3 regions of the Paenibacillus sp. FSL R5-192 genome follow, and region 2 is predicted to be linked to each of the others. Evidence: riboswitches for the same ligand, from Rfam matches in the RefSeq annotation. Region 2 holds a riboswitch; each other region holds the start of a gene.
The links. Region 2 has a riboswitch for thiamine pyrophosphate ahead of C161_RS23490 (ABC transporter substrate-binding protein). Riboswitches for the same ligand answer to the same signal wherever they lie in the genome.

Region 1 (4,291 bases), on a different contig from region 2:
TGTTAACTGCAAAGGAAGTTCCACCATTTTGGCGAACCAGTTTGCCAATATCATCTGCACGGAAATTTTTGATGTTAATTGTTCCAGCTGCATTCATCTGGAACACTTTATCATAAGCCTTATACGCTGCCCCACCGGTAATGTTAACCGTTCCGGCAGACTTCAATGTCAGTGCATCCTCGCCCACGTCCTGCCAGACCACATTCGATATATTACAGTTGCCATAACAGTGAACACCATCAGCAGCTGGTGATCCAATGTTTACGTTTTTGAGCGTGGCCCCTGCCTCCAGACGGAAGACTGGCTTCTGATTTTCTGCTTGAGATCCGTCGCCAAGTGTGGAAGGATTAGCTACAAATGTTTTGCCTTGACCATCATAGGTCGTGCCCTTTGGAACAATAATAGTTGAATTTACAACCGTAGGCGCAGCCGCAGCCGGAACTGCACCAAATATAGAAGCAACCAAACCAGCGGACAGTAACAACGTCAACATTTTTTTCATAACTTTATTCCTCCCTTATTCTCTCGTTTTTTGGTAATGTACAGCCTGGGCTTGTACTGGAAGTTCGCCAGAGGTGCACCTCTGTCCGACCAACAACCTAATCCTACCAAATAAGGAAGGTAACTAGAATAATCATTAGATCAGATATATCATGACATCGTACAATCCCTGTCATATCGGCATTTTTTGCATGCTAGGTCTCTCAAGCAATATGCTGATATCAACCTCTGGTATGCTCATTTGTAACGTATGTACCCCTCACTTAATCCCCAATAACAAAGAAAGACCACTACATTTGTCTCCAAATGTGTGATCTTGAATGTCTTCTGGCTTGCTGATATAAAATATCAGGCTCCAAATCTCTGACGATAACCGCACTTTCTACACAACTCTTCTACAGCTTCGCGTTTGGAGAAGCCATATACCAGATTGTTCGCTCGCTCACCCTCAATAATCTCCGAGAATGACTTCTCGTGCACATTACCCAGGTTAATCACACCCTCGCCATCGAGACAGCATGGAACCACCGTTCCATCTACAAGCACAGCTGCCTGACCGCGAAGTGCATGGCAGAAGCCTTTGCCGTCATCTTCAGGTGCATCCAGACTCGGCCACTGGAACTCATGGTCCTGATTCAGGTATACATTCGGGGCAATTTTGACCCCGCTGCCTGGAACTACTTTTTCCTCAATGCGGAAATCCAGATTGAACTCACGTTCCAATACTTCAAGGGTCTCCCGATTTCGATTCATCTGAGCATTTGTGAAGTTATCCTGTGTCAGATTCCACAACCGAAATGAGATGATGACATTGTGCTTAACGGCCTCGTGTACAAAGGACAAAATATGACGCAGGTATCCGTCACGGTCTGTTGAACCTTCATGCCCATCGAAACTGTGCAGGGAGAAATTCATCTGCCGCAGCGCCGGTTTGCCAAGCAATTTATGCTGAGTCTTGGGCAGCAGTGTACCATTCGTTGTAATGTTCACCTTGAGTCCCTTCTCATGTGCGGAATCGAGCAACAAATCTATTTTGGGATGCAACAAGGGTTCGCCTTTGACATGTAGATAAATATGATTGGTGTGTGGTTTAACTTGATCCAGTATATTGTTGAAGACTTCAGGGTCAATGAATCCTTTGGCACGCTGTGTCTGCGGACAGAAGCTGCATGCCAGATTGCAGATACTCGTGATCTCAATATATACTTTTTTGAACGTTTTCAACTCGGGTCCCCATTCTGCCTAGGAGGGAGAACAATCCCACCTGCATTTTGTGATCCGGCCAATATGCGCCACCCCTATTATATCGGGTTAGGGAGCCCAGGTAAATTGTTCAGTTGTTCGGGTCTGACTCCAAGTTCATCTCAAGAATTCCATCATGCTGCCTCTTTACAGTTCATGTTCGAGTGATATATGCTGAACAGACAACTGCATATCTTGAACTTTTGCACTAGGGGAGCCTTGCGGCTGAGACGAATATGATTATTCGGACCCTTTGAACCTGATCTGGATCATACCAGCGGAGGGAAGTGGAGCGGCCTTTTAGTAAGCGGATTTTTTTCATGTATGTGAAGATAAATTGCGGATTTAACTTACAGACCCACTCATTTCTCCGGAAATGGGTGGGTCTTTTTTGTTCCTTTTGCAGAGTATAGGATGCCGTTGTTATTCCAGCAGTCTGACATCAAGGGGGTGAGGATCAGATGAACAACCATGTAACCATTGAGAACGTTAGCTTCGCTTTTCCTGAAAAAAAGGATTCACCCGTGCTCGCCAATGTGTCGCTTAAGGTCCAACAAGGAGAATTTGTCTCGCTCATTGGCTCCAGCGGGTCAGGTAAAAGCACGCTCTTCAAGCTACTCGCAGGCTTGCATGAGCCAACCGTCGGCACCATCGATATTGCTGATGTACCGCACGGACAACGGCTCGGACGAGTCGCCTATATGCCGCAGAAAGATCTGCTGTTATCCTGGCGTACCGTCATGGAGAACTGCATGCTTCCTTCCGAGTTGGCACCAGGCCGACAGGACAAGGACAAGTTACGTGCCAACATCCTAGCTGGATTGGCAAGGTTCGGCCTGTCGGGTTATGAACAGGCCTATCCAGATGAATTGTCCGGCGGCATGCGGCAGCGGGTGGCATTGCTTCGTACCTTGCTTACAGGCGGGCAGCTCATGTTGCTGGATGAACCCTTCGGTGCACTCGACGCATTAACCAAACGAGAAATGCATCGCTGGTTGCTGGAGCTGTGGGAGAGCTTTGGCCAAACCGTGATGTTCATTACACATGACATCGAAGAAGCCCTGCTGTTAAGTGACCGTATCATTCTGTTAACTCCAGGAGGGCAAGGTCAGCAGTTGCAGGAGATGACGGTTCCTTTACCACGCCCAAGGCATTCGGACATGATCTACGAACCGGCTCTCGTGCAGATGAGGCAACAACTGGAGGAACAATTGCATGCACGATAGAGCTGAGGTTAGCGTCTGGACGTGGTGTTCAAAGTGGCTCTCGAGGTCGTTTTCCCAATATGGTCTGTTCATTATGCTCATGTTCTTATTACTGGCGATCTGGGAAGTGATTGTGCGTATGGGATGGGTGCCCTCCTTCATCATTCCTGCACCCACGGCCATCGTAAGCTCACTGGTTAAGCATCGCCGTCTGCTGTTGACCATCCATCTGCCTGCTACCTTTATGGAGGTTGTTGTTGGTTTTGTCTTGTCCATAGTGACTGGAATTACGCTGGCAACAGGCATGCATATGAACCGATCGATTGAAAAGGCATTGTATCCCTTCATCGTGATCAGTCAGACCATACCGTTGATTGCCTTGTCCCCCGTATTTATCCTGTGGTTTGGTTACACGTTGTGGAGCAAAGTCGCCGTGGTATTTTTAATCGCATTCTTCCCCATTGTGGTCAGTACCTACGATGGACTCCGCCAAGGCGATCCAGAGCAGCGTGAACTGTTGCTCACCATGGGCGCCAGCAAGTGGGATATTTTTTGCAAACTCCAGGTTCCGCTGGCACTTCCCTCTTTTTTCTCGGGGCTAAAGATGTCTGTGGTGTACTGCGTGGTTGGGGCAACGATTGGCGAATGGCTCGGTGGTAGCAAAGGTCTAGGGTACTTCAGCCGTCGTATGTCCAGCAACATGAACACGGATGCGATGTTTGCCGCCATTTTGCTGTTATCCCTGCTTGGGATCGTTTTGTTTGTACTGATTACCTGGCTGGAGAAACGGTTTAACATACGGCGTCATCGTCATGGAGGCAAAAGAAAGGTTGGATAATACTTAGACAGAAATTAGATGTAAATACAGTAGTTACAATCTTCAAAACAAAACATATCTTATGCACAATTTCAGCAACATCTTCAATCAGTTCATTGTCACATTATCGTTAACATGCTGTTGCCCATTTTCTACAAATCAAAACGATGAAATGAGGAACTTCATTTATGAATAACAAAGGTATATACTCCCTGCTTCCCATCATACTCATTAGCCTTTTGCTGATCGTTAGCGGATGCAGCACCACAGACAATAGCCAAAATACGCCAACAACAGATTCGGCAACCAATACACAGCAAACAGATCCGTCTGCAACCGAACCTGCATCAGACACCAAAGATAAACTGTCTATCATGCTCGACTGGTACCCGAATGCAGTACACTCCTTCATCTATGTGGCTCAGGAAAAAGGATACTTTGCAGACCAAGGTCTGGATCTCGATATTCAGATGCCTGCGGATACCAATGATTCGCTCAAACTTGTTGCTGCCGGAAAAATTGATCT
Region 2 (4,291 bases):
AATATGGCGGCAGTGCCCTATCTTTGCCTCTCTCATCACCTTTCATTAAAGGTGAGAATAATATCTATTCATTTGCACAAGATTGCCCAGGAAATACTTATGGTCAACCAAATCACACACTTTTATTAACGACAGGCATTACGGGCCCGTTATCCTTGATGAACTTACCGAATACATATCGGACGAGTGGTCCCAGAACGATCAACTGATATGGAAGCGCAAGGCTGAAGTTACGAGCAATGGTATGGAGATACGTACGGAGTACGGATGACCCACTTAATTGATCAGCGAGATATGCCGAGATCATTCCATACATGGACATGATCAGAACCATGCCAATCACCATGAAAAATGAAATGACGAGCACACCCAGAATCTTGTAGGACTTGTCAAAGGGCAAAGAGAATGCAATCTTTCTCGCCACAGGGCCAACAATGAAAGACTCCACCAGAAACGCGATGACAAAACATAATATGAATTGAAGCAGTATTTCAAGCGGGGACATCTTGCCGAGTAACCCACTGTGCCATAGATTGAAGAACATCATGACCAAGACCATTCCTATACACATCATTAATCCGAAAATAATTTGTTCCTTCTTGCTGGTTGGCAATTCTCTCATCCTCTCTGTTTACCTTCGTAATTATAGAGATGAGGAAACCCTTCACATAAGTGAACATTCTGTGAAAAGTTATGATTTTTCCAATTTAAAATTGGATTTGACAACCATGTAGTACAGCTCTATGATATCCCTTAAAATGGTAGAAACATTCACTACATAAGGAGGTTTTTGATTGTGAGTTTTCAAAAGCGCATTGACCACGTCGGCATTGCCGTTCGTGATCTGGAGACCACGCTGCGTTTCTACACGGAGATCGTTGGTCTTGAATTGAAAGACCGGGTGACCCATACCAACGGCGTCATTCAGCTTGCCTTCCTTGGCTTCAATGGAAGTAATGAGACTGAGATTGAGTTAATTCAAGGATACAGCGACAAGCTACCTTCTGAAGGTACGGTGCACCATTTTGCGATCCACGTGGATGATCTTGATTCTGAGTACAAACGCATTCAATCCACCGAAGCCGAATTTATCGACGGAGAGATTATCACATTGCCTAACGGTTACCGCTATTTCTTCATCCATGGACCTGAAAAGGAATGGATTGAGTTCTTCCAGCGCTAAGAATTGGAGCTGATTTCATGAACATTTTAATTACTGGCGCAGCCGGAAAAATTGGACGTGACTTGTCCCAACACTTGTCAGAAGCATTTCGCCTGCGACTAACGGATTTAAATATCGACAGACTGCATACGTATCAAGGGACCAGCCATGAGATCATGACACTGGATGTGACAGACCCCGAAGCCTGTCAGCGTGCTTGCGAAGGCATGGATGTGGTTGTACATCTGGCTGGAGATCCTTCCCCGAATGCCGGATTTTATGAATCGTTGTTGGACATCAATATCAAAGGTACATTTAATGTATTCCGTGCAGCTAAAGACCAAGGTGTACGAAGAGTCATTCTTGCAAGCAGTGCACAGACGATTGAGGGGTATCCCATTGATGCTCAAGTCTATCCGGACATGCCAACACGTCCACGGAATTTGTACGGGGTTAGCAAATGTTTTGGAGAATCGCTCGCTTCCTATTTTGCGTATACCGAAGGTTTACAAAGTGTAGCAATACGTATAGGTGCATATGATGATTTTCAACCGGACGGACCCGTGCTGGAGGCAAGGGATATGAGCGCGTATATTAGTCCGGCTGACTTGTGTGATTTGATGTTCAAAGCAATTACAACTACCGATCTGGAACCCTTCACCATACTGCATGGGATCTCGAATAATCGGTTTAAACGATTAAATCTGGAAAACACTCAGAAACAGGTAGGTTATGACCCCAAATCCGATGCTTTTGCACTCAGTCAGATTGCCTTATATGATTCCCCACGATAATTATTGAAAATAACACATCCAAACAGGCTGTTATACATATGTATAACGGCCTGTTTGATAACTTATACGTGTCCCTATCCAGTTCATGACTGGACACGTTCCACCCGCTGGCCTATAATTACACCTAGTAATGCCCGTAACTTCATAGTTTCCCAGGGGAGTCGGAATTGGCCGGCTGAGAGTGTATCCCACCAAGATACTAACCCTTAGACCTGATCTGGATCATGCCAGCGTAGGAATCGGAGTATATCGAAATGGCACAGCCCTATGGCTGAACGCCACCTCTCTAACGCCTGCACGCGTCCCGGAATACGGGGCGCTTTTTTTGTTACTATCAGAAAGTATAAGTTTGGAAGCATCACCTTCCTGATATTGCAAGAAAAACTGCCGCTAAGCGCAGTCTGGCTTCCTTGAATGACATCGATGGACGTTTTACTTGTTCAAAAATAACGTCATCCGGATCTCAACTGGTATAAATCTGTCGATTTATGCAAGATGATTGGATATGAAGCCAAGGAGTACCCCGTGCCAATCGGCCGGACATACCGAAGGAGAGACCACAGATGAAATGGCGTAAAACGATGGGATTGTTGCTCTTGTGCGTGCTTATGGTGACTGTAGCCGCATGTGGTGGCAAAGAAGCTGCCCCAGCTGGGCAGAACGGCAACACAAATACGGAAAGCAGCAACGAAGGTGACACTGCCGCCCTGAAAGATATTAAAGTGGTGCTCGACTGGACACCAAATACGAATCATACAGGCCTGTATGCAGCTGTAGATCAAGGTTTTTATAAAGCCGAAGGCTTGAACGTGGAGATTGTACAACCAGGTGCCGGTGGCGCAGATACAATGGTTGCCTCCAATGAAGTGCCTTTTGGCGTAAGTTATCAGGAGAGTGTAACTCAAGCCCGCACACAGGGTGTTCCATTGGTCTCCATCGCAGCAGTTATTCAGCATAATACATCTGGTTTCGCTGCTCCGGCGGATCGGAATATCAAGTCACCGAAAGATTTTGAAGGTAAAACCTATGGCGGTTGGGGTTCCCCAGTCGAAGAAGCCGTGATGCAATCCATTATGGAAGGCGACGGAGCCGATGTATCCAAAGTGAAAAACATTAACATGGGTGACGCCGACTTTTTCACCGCAGTGAAACGAGACATTGATTTTGCATGGATTTTCTACGCTTGGACGGGTATTGAAGCCGAACTGCGCGGGGAACCGATCGACATGTTATATGTGAAGGATTATTCAGATGCATTGGATTACTACACGCCTGTACTAGTAACAAACGAGCAGACGATCCAAAACGACCCTGAGTTGGTGAAAGCATTCCTGAAAGCCACTTCAGAAGGATATCAATACGCAATTGATCATCCCGAAGACGCAGCCAACATTCTGATCAAGGCCGTACCGGATCTGGATAAAGACTTGGTACTGGCAAGCCAGAAATGGCTTAGTCCAAAGTACACAGATGACGCCCCACGCTGGGGTGAGCAAAAGCAGGAAGTGTGGCAGAACTACACCGACTGGATGTTTAGCAAAAAACTGCTGGATGAACAGATCGATGTGAGCAAGGCATATACGAACGAGTTCTTACCCCAATAAAATTTCTCATATAAAACGAACTTAAATTTTACACGAGGACGGAGAGGACAGAAATAACGTGAAAAAGCGAAGCGGTCGCCTTTATCACCGGATTTTCCCTTTAGAGAAAGGGAATCAAAAAAATCTGGGGATAACAGCGATTGGAAGGTTATTCTGTCATCGAAGTGGCAAGTGTAACAGTCATTAGTTCATTTTATATATCACGAAAGGAGCCGTGATCTCTCATGGCAAGCACACTACTTAGTATTCAGGTTATCCCGAAAACGCCAAATGGCGAGAACTCTTATCCTTACGTTGATCGAGCCATTGAAGTTATTCAGCAATCTGGCTTGAAGTATCAGGTGAATGCGCTCGACACAACGATGGAAGGTGAACTGGAGGAACTGCTGGAAGTTGTACGTAAAATGCACGAGGTACTTGTGGAGGCTGGCAGCCCAAGCATCATCTCCCAGATCAAAATCGCCCATAGCCCTACTGGCTTCAGCATGGATACCCTGACGGAGAAGTATCGCTAATGCATGCCTATTTCAAGAGTGTATGGCCGCCCATTGTGGCGGTTATTCTCTTTATAGCGATATGGCAGGGAGCCGTCTCCCTCTTCCATATTGAGAAATGGATGCTGCCTGCACCGTCCGACATCGCCCGCGAAGCCGCAACCCAGGCCGAGCGGCTTGGCATGCACGCTTCCGCAACCATTCAGTTAACGCTGATTGGATTCGCGGCTGGCACAG
Region 3 (4,291 bases), on a different contig from region 2:
CAATTGATTGAGGGCATTTGTTACGCAATTGTTATATAGTTCTTAAGATATATGGGTAACATTACCTTAGTGTGTAAATTACAGGGGATTAAGTCTTATAAAAAGGAAAAATTTACACGTTGGCCTATTTTGAATTTGGCTCTTTTTGGTTTACAGATGAGACCGTTTCTCATATAATTTATGTAACCAAGTTTCATGTGATGAAACATGAGGAGGGCATTATGCCATGGAAGATCGCAAGTTAACCGTCCGGGCTGTGGAACGGGCGCTGGATATATTATTATGTTTTACCACACGCAGTGATCTGGGACTCACCGAAATTGCCAGCCAGATTGGCCTGCACAAAAGTACAGTGCATCGTTTGATGGCTACGCTGGAGGATCGAGGGTTCGTGATCCGCGATGCAGCAACAGAGAAGTACCGACTTGGCATCCGAATCTGGGAGCTGTCAGCTCACATGTCCCGCAGTGATGATCCCGCTATTCTGCTGCTGCCTGCGATGGAGCGACTGAGAGATCGATTGGGGGAGACCGTGAGTCTGTACCTGCGTGATGGGAGTGAAAGGATACGGATTCAAGCTGTGCAAAGTGATCAGGCGATCCGCCGAGTCGCTCCAGTGGGTGTTAGACTCCCGCTGTCTGTGGGCGCTTCCAGCAAAGTCCTGATGGCGTTTGCCACGGACGAGGATCGTGAAGAACTGATGAACGGGCCGGAATGGCCGGTGTTTATTGATCCCGCGGTGTATTTGGCGCAGATGGGAGATATCCGGGATAACGGATATGCGACGAGTTATGAGGAACGTGAGCCGGGAGCTGCCGCGGTATCTGTACCGATTATGGATCGCAGAGGCAATATTGCAGCTGCGCTCTCGGTCTCAGGACCTGTCAGTCGACTCTCGCAGGAGACATTGCATGAATACGCACCTGTGTTGAAGGATGCTGCTACGCAAATGGGGCTCATGTTATCCTGATGTTGATGTAAGTTTTTTCTCCAATAGAGTTTGATGATTTGGAATATAAAGGTTGTTTTTATGTTCCGGTTGCGCTACTCTGTAATGGACGGCCCAACGGGGCCAGCTTCATTGAATATGAACGGCGGCTTATGTAAGCCGCAACTTATTAACGTTACTGGGGGAGTCCGAATTGTCCGGACTGAGACGGAATCGCATGAGATTCCGGACCCTTTGCACCTGATCTGGATCATACCAGCGTAGGGAAGTAATCGGCGATATGACCACAACCACCACATGATGTGACCCTTGTAGGGCTCCGTTAAGGAGCTGCATGAAGGTGCATTATTGGTGATGGACATAAAAGTCGGTTCCTTCGGGGACCGGCTTTTTTATATACAGGGAACGGGCGATATAGCGCGGATTTTATGGGCTTCTTTTTCGATAACCTGCGGAAGTGGGCTTGGATGAGGAGGGAAGTCTTATAGATCGATGATCTGTGGCAGCCTCCGTCTGTTGTTAACTGTACATGAAAAGTGTCTCCCCTGGTCTGGTGTAGGATCGCTCTTTCTTCTCTGCATTGCGCATGATTTGGGACAGGTACGTAAGCGAGCTAATGATGAAACCAACCAAACAAGCGACGAACACTGAGGAGGAGACAAGTGAACATGAGTACAGGAAATCAAACGGGACAACAAGCGATGGAACAGGAACATAACGGTCAGCAGGTGGAAAAGGAAACAGGGGCGGCCGGACGGGTTCAGCCCTTTCCGGGCAGCCGCAAAGTCTACATTCAGGGCTCACGGCCGGACATTGCTGTACCGGAGCGTGAGATAGCCCTTCATGACACGAATACTCCCCAAGGGGTGGAGCATAACGAACCGCTGCGTGTCTACGATACGAGCGGCCCCATGACCGATCCTGCATTCCATGCGGATATCCGTGCAGGTCTGCCATCCCTGCGCACACGTTGGATCACAGAGCGCGGCGATGTCGAAACTTACCAAGGCCGTACAGTTAAACCGGAGGATAACGGACTAAAGCCTGGAGGGAAGAGAGCTGGCGCTGAAGAGTACCCCGGATTACGAGGCAAACCGTTGCGGGCACAGCCAGAACGCTGCGTGACTCAGATGCACTACGCGAGACAGGGAGTCATTACGGCTGAGATGGAATTCGCCGCCATTCGTGAAGGCGTGGAGCCGGAATTTGTGAGACAGGAGCTGGCGAGTGGACGGGCCATTCTGCCATCCAACATCAATCACCCGGAGAGTGAGCCGATGTTGATCGGTCGTCATTTTCACGTGAAGATCAATGCCAACATAGGTAACTCTGCTGTATCTTCTTCCATTGAGGAAGAGGTGGAGAAGATGACCTGGGCGGTACGATGGGGATCGGATACGGTGATGGATCTGTCCACAGGCAAAAACATTCATACCACCCGGGAATGGATTATCCGCAATTCACCTGTGCCGATTGGTACGGTGCCGCTGTATCAGGCGCTGGAGAAGGTGAATGGCGAAGCGGAAGCGCTGACCTGGGAGTTGTACCGTGACACACTCATTGAGCAGGCAGAGCAGGGCGTGGACTACTTTACGATTCATGCAGGTGTACTGCTGCGTTATATCCCCATGACCGCCAAGCGAATGACAGGTATTGTGTCTCGGGGTGGTTCCATTATGGCAGCATGGTGCCTTGCGCATCATCAGGAGAATTTTTTATACACCCATTTTGAAGAAATCTGCGAGATTATGAAAAGGTATGATGTGGCGTTCTCACTGGGAGATGGACTTCGTCCAGGCAGTATCTACGATGCGAATGACGAAGCTCAGATGGCGGAACTGGCCACGCTTGGGGAACTGACGCAGATCGCATGGAAGCATGATGTGCAGGTGATGATCGAAGGCCCGGGTCATGTGCCGATGCATAAGATCAAGGAGAATGTGGACTTGCAGATGGAGATCTGTAAAGAAGCACCGTTCTACACACTTGGGCCGCTAACGACCGACATTGCGCCAGGATATGATCACATCACATCCGCCATTGGGGCAGCCATGATTGGCTGGTTCGGCACGTCCATGCTCTGTTATGTTACGCCAAAAGAACATTTGGGCCTGCCCAACAAGGATGATGTGCGGGAAGGGGTCATCGCCTACAAGATCGCAGCTCATGCCGCCGATCTGGCGAAAGGCCATCCGCGTGCTCAACGCCGCGATGACGCATTGTCCAAGGCACGCTTCGAGTTCCGTTGGCGGGACCAGTTCAACCTGTCACTGGACCCGGAACGGGCATTATCCTACCATGACGAGACGCTGCCAGCAGAAGGGGCCAAGGAAGCTCATTTCTGCTCCATGTGCGGACCAAAGTTCTGTAGCATGCGCATCACGCAGGACATTCGTGCCTTTGCCGCAGACAAGGGGTTGTCCGAGAATGAGGCTGTAGCTGCCGGGATGCAGGAAAAGGCCGAGGAATATCGGACACGGTCCTAGGCGCCGGTACAGCGCAAGCTGGGCAGTCTGACATCGTTTGAAGGTGAGAATACTGCTATCATGTCGTCTTCTTCATCTTATTGATCAGCTTCCTGATACTTTTTATCAGCATTATGGTTGATTGTCTAGCAGATGTTTAATAAAATGAATGTAAGTAAACACCAATAAGAGTAGCCAGGCCAATGGCTACTCCTGCACAGCATTTGCGGTGGGTATTCCTCCGAGTGCAGCAAGTTCAGATGAAGTGACCCGTCAGGCCGTCAACCTGTGGCGGGTCACTTCTTTTTACGATCGATGTATGTCAGGAGCGCAATAATTAACATCGCGAACACGATTACGTCGTTAAAAGAGAAGTTCATAGGATCACCTCCCACTGGAGGCAAGCCTATTTCCCACCACAAATTGGCTGTACAAAGTGATTATACCATTTGAAATGCTCTTGTTCGAGAGCATTTTTATTTTGCAAAAGGAGTCGATATAGTAGTTTTCACATCTTTTTAGTGATTGTAATATTTCACTCCAAATCCGCTACTACTGTCGAGCCAGGCCCAAATTCTTCTCCAAATACGTTGCAAGCAATGCCAGAGGGCTATGGATTGGAATACCGCGATCTATTGTAACCTGTGCAGCAGCGGGAGCCATAGACAGTTGGGCCGCCACTACCGCTTTACCCGGGTACTGCTCAGCAATCTGCTGTAAGCCTTCTCGTACCGCTTCGAGATACCCTTGCTGATCTCCACGCATAATCAACTCAAATGTCCCAGGGATGCACACCGCTTCCGTCTGAGAGGTCTTGGCAACGTGTAGTTGCCCGTTCTCATCCTCTTGCTGTAATGCCTGATTCAACCGTGCCATC

Region 1: linked by a shared signal. The riboswitch ahead of C161_RS21690 (ABC transporter ATP-binding protein) and the one ahead of C161_RS23490 (ABC transporter substrate-binding protein) in region 2 are both predicted to bind thiamine pyrophosphate.
Region 3: linked by a shared signal. The riboswitch ahead of thiC (phosphomethylpyrimidine synthase ThiC) and the one ahead of C161_RS23490 (ABC transporter substrate-binding protein) in region 2 are both predicted to bind thiamine pyrophosphate.

The regions. Positions count from the first base shown of each region.
Region 1 covers NZ_ASPR01000043.1:345,184-349,474, forward strand. The annotation lists gene C161_RS21680 (pectate lyase) at 1-502, opposite strand, end outside; gene C161_RS21685 (radical SAM/SPASM domain-containing protein) at 850-1,725, opposite strand; TPP riboswitch at 1,944-2,046, shown strand; gene C161_RS21690 (ABC transporter ATP-binding protein) at 2,205-2,969, shown strand; gene C161_RS21695 (ABC transporter permease) at 2,959-3,786, shown strand; gene C161_RS21700 (ABC transporter substrate-binding protein) at 3,954-4,291, shown strand, end outside.
Region 2 covers NZ_ASPR01000047.1:155,691-159,981, reverse strand. The annotation lists gene C161_RS23505 (hypothetical protein) at 113-622, opposite strand; gene C161_RS23500 (VOC family protein) at 797-1,183, shown strand; gene C161_RS23495 (NAD-dependent epimerase/dehydratase family protein) at 1,201-1,956, shown strand; TPP riboswitch at 2,101-2,213, shown strand; gene C161_RS23490 (ABC transporter substrate-binding protein) at 2,520-3,560, shown strand; gene C161_RS23485 (thiamine-binding protein) at 3,785-4,075, shown strand; gene C161_RS23480 (ABC transporter permease) at 4,075-4,291, shown strand, end outside.
Region 3 covers NZ_ASPR01000005.1:57,387-61,677, reverse strand. The annotation lists gene C161_RS03285 (IclR family transcriptional regulator) at 227-970, shown strand; TPP riboswitch at 1,120-1,233, shown strand; gene thiC (phosphomethylpyrimidine synthase ThiC) at 1,651-3,435, shown strand; gene C161_RS03275 (hypothetical protein) at 3,967-4,291, opposite strand, start outside.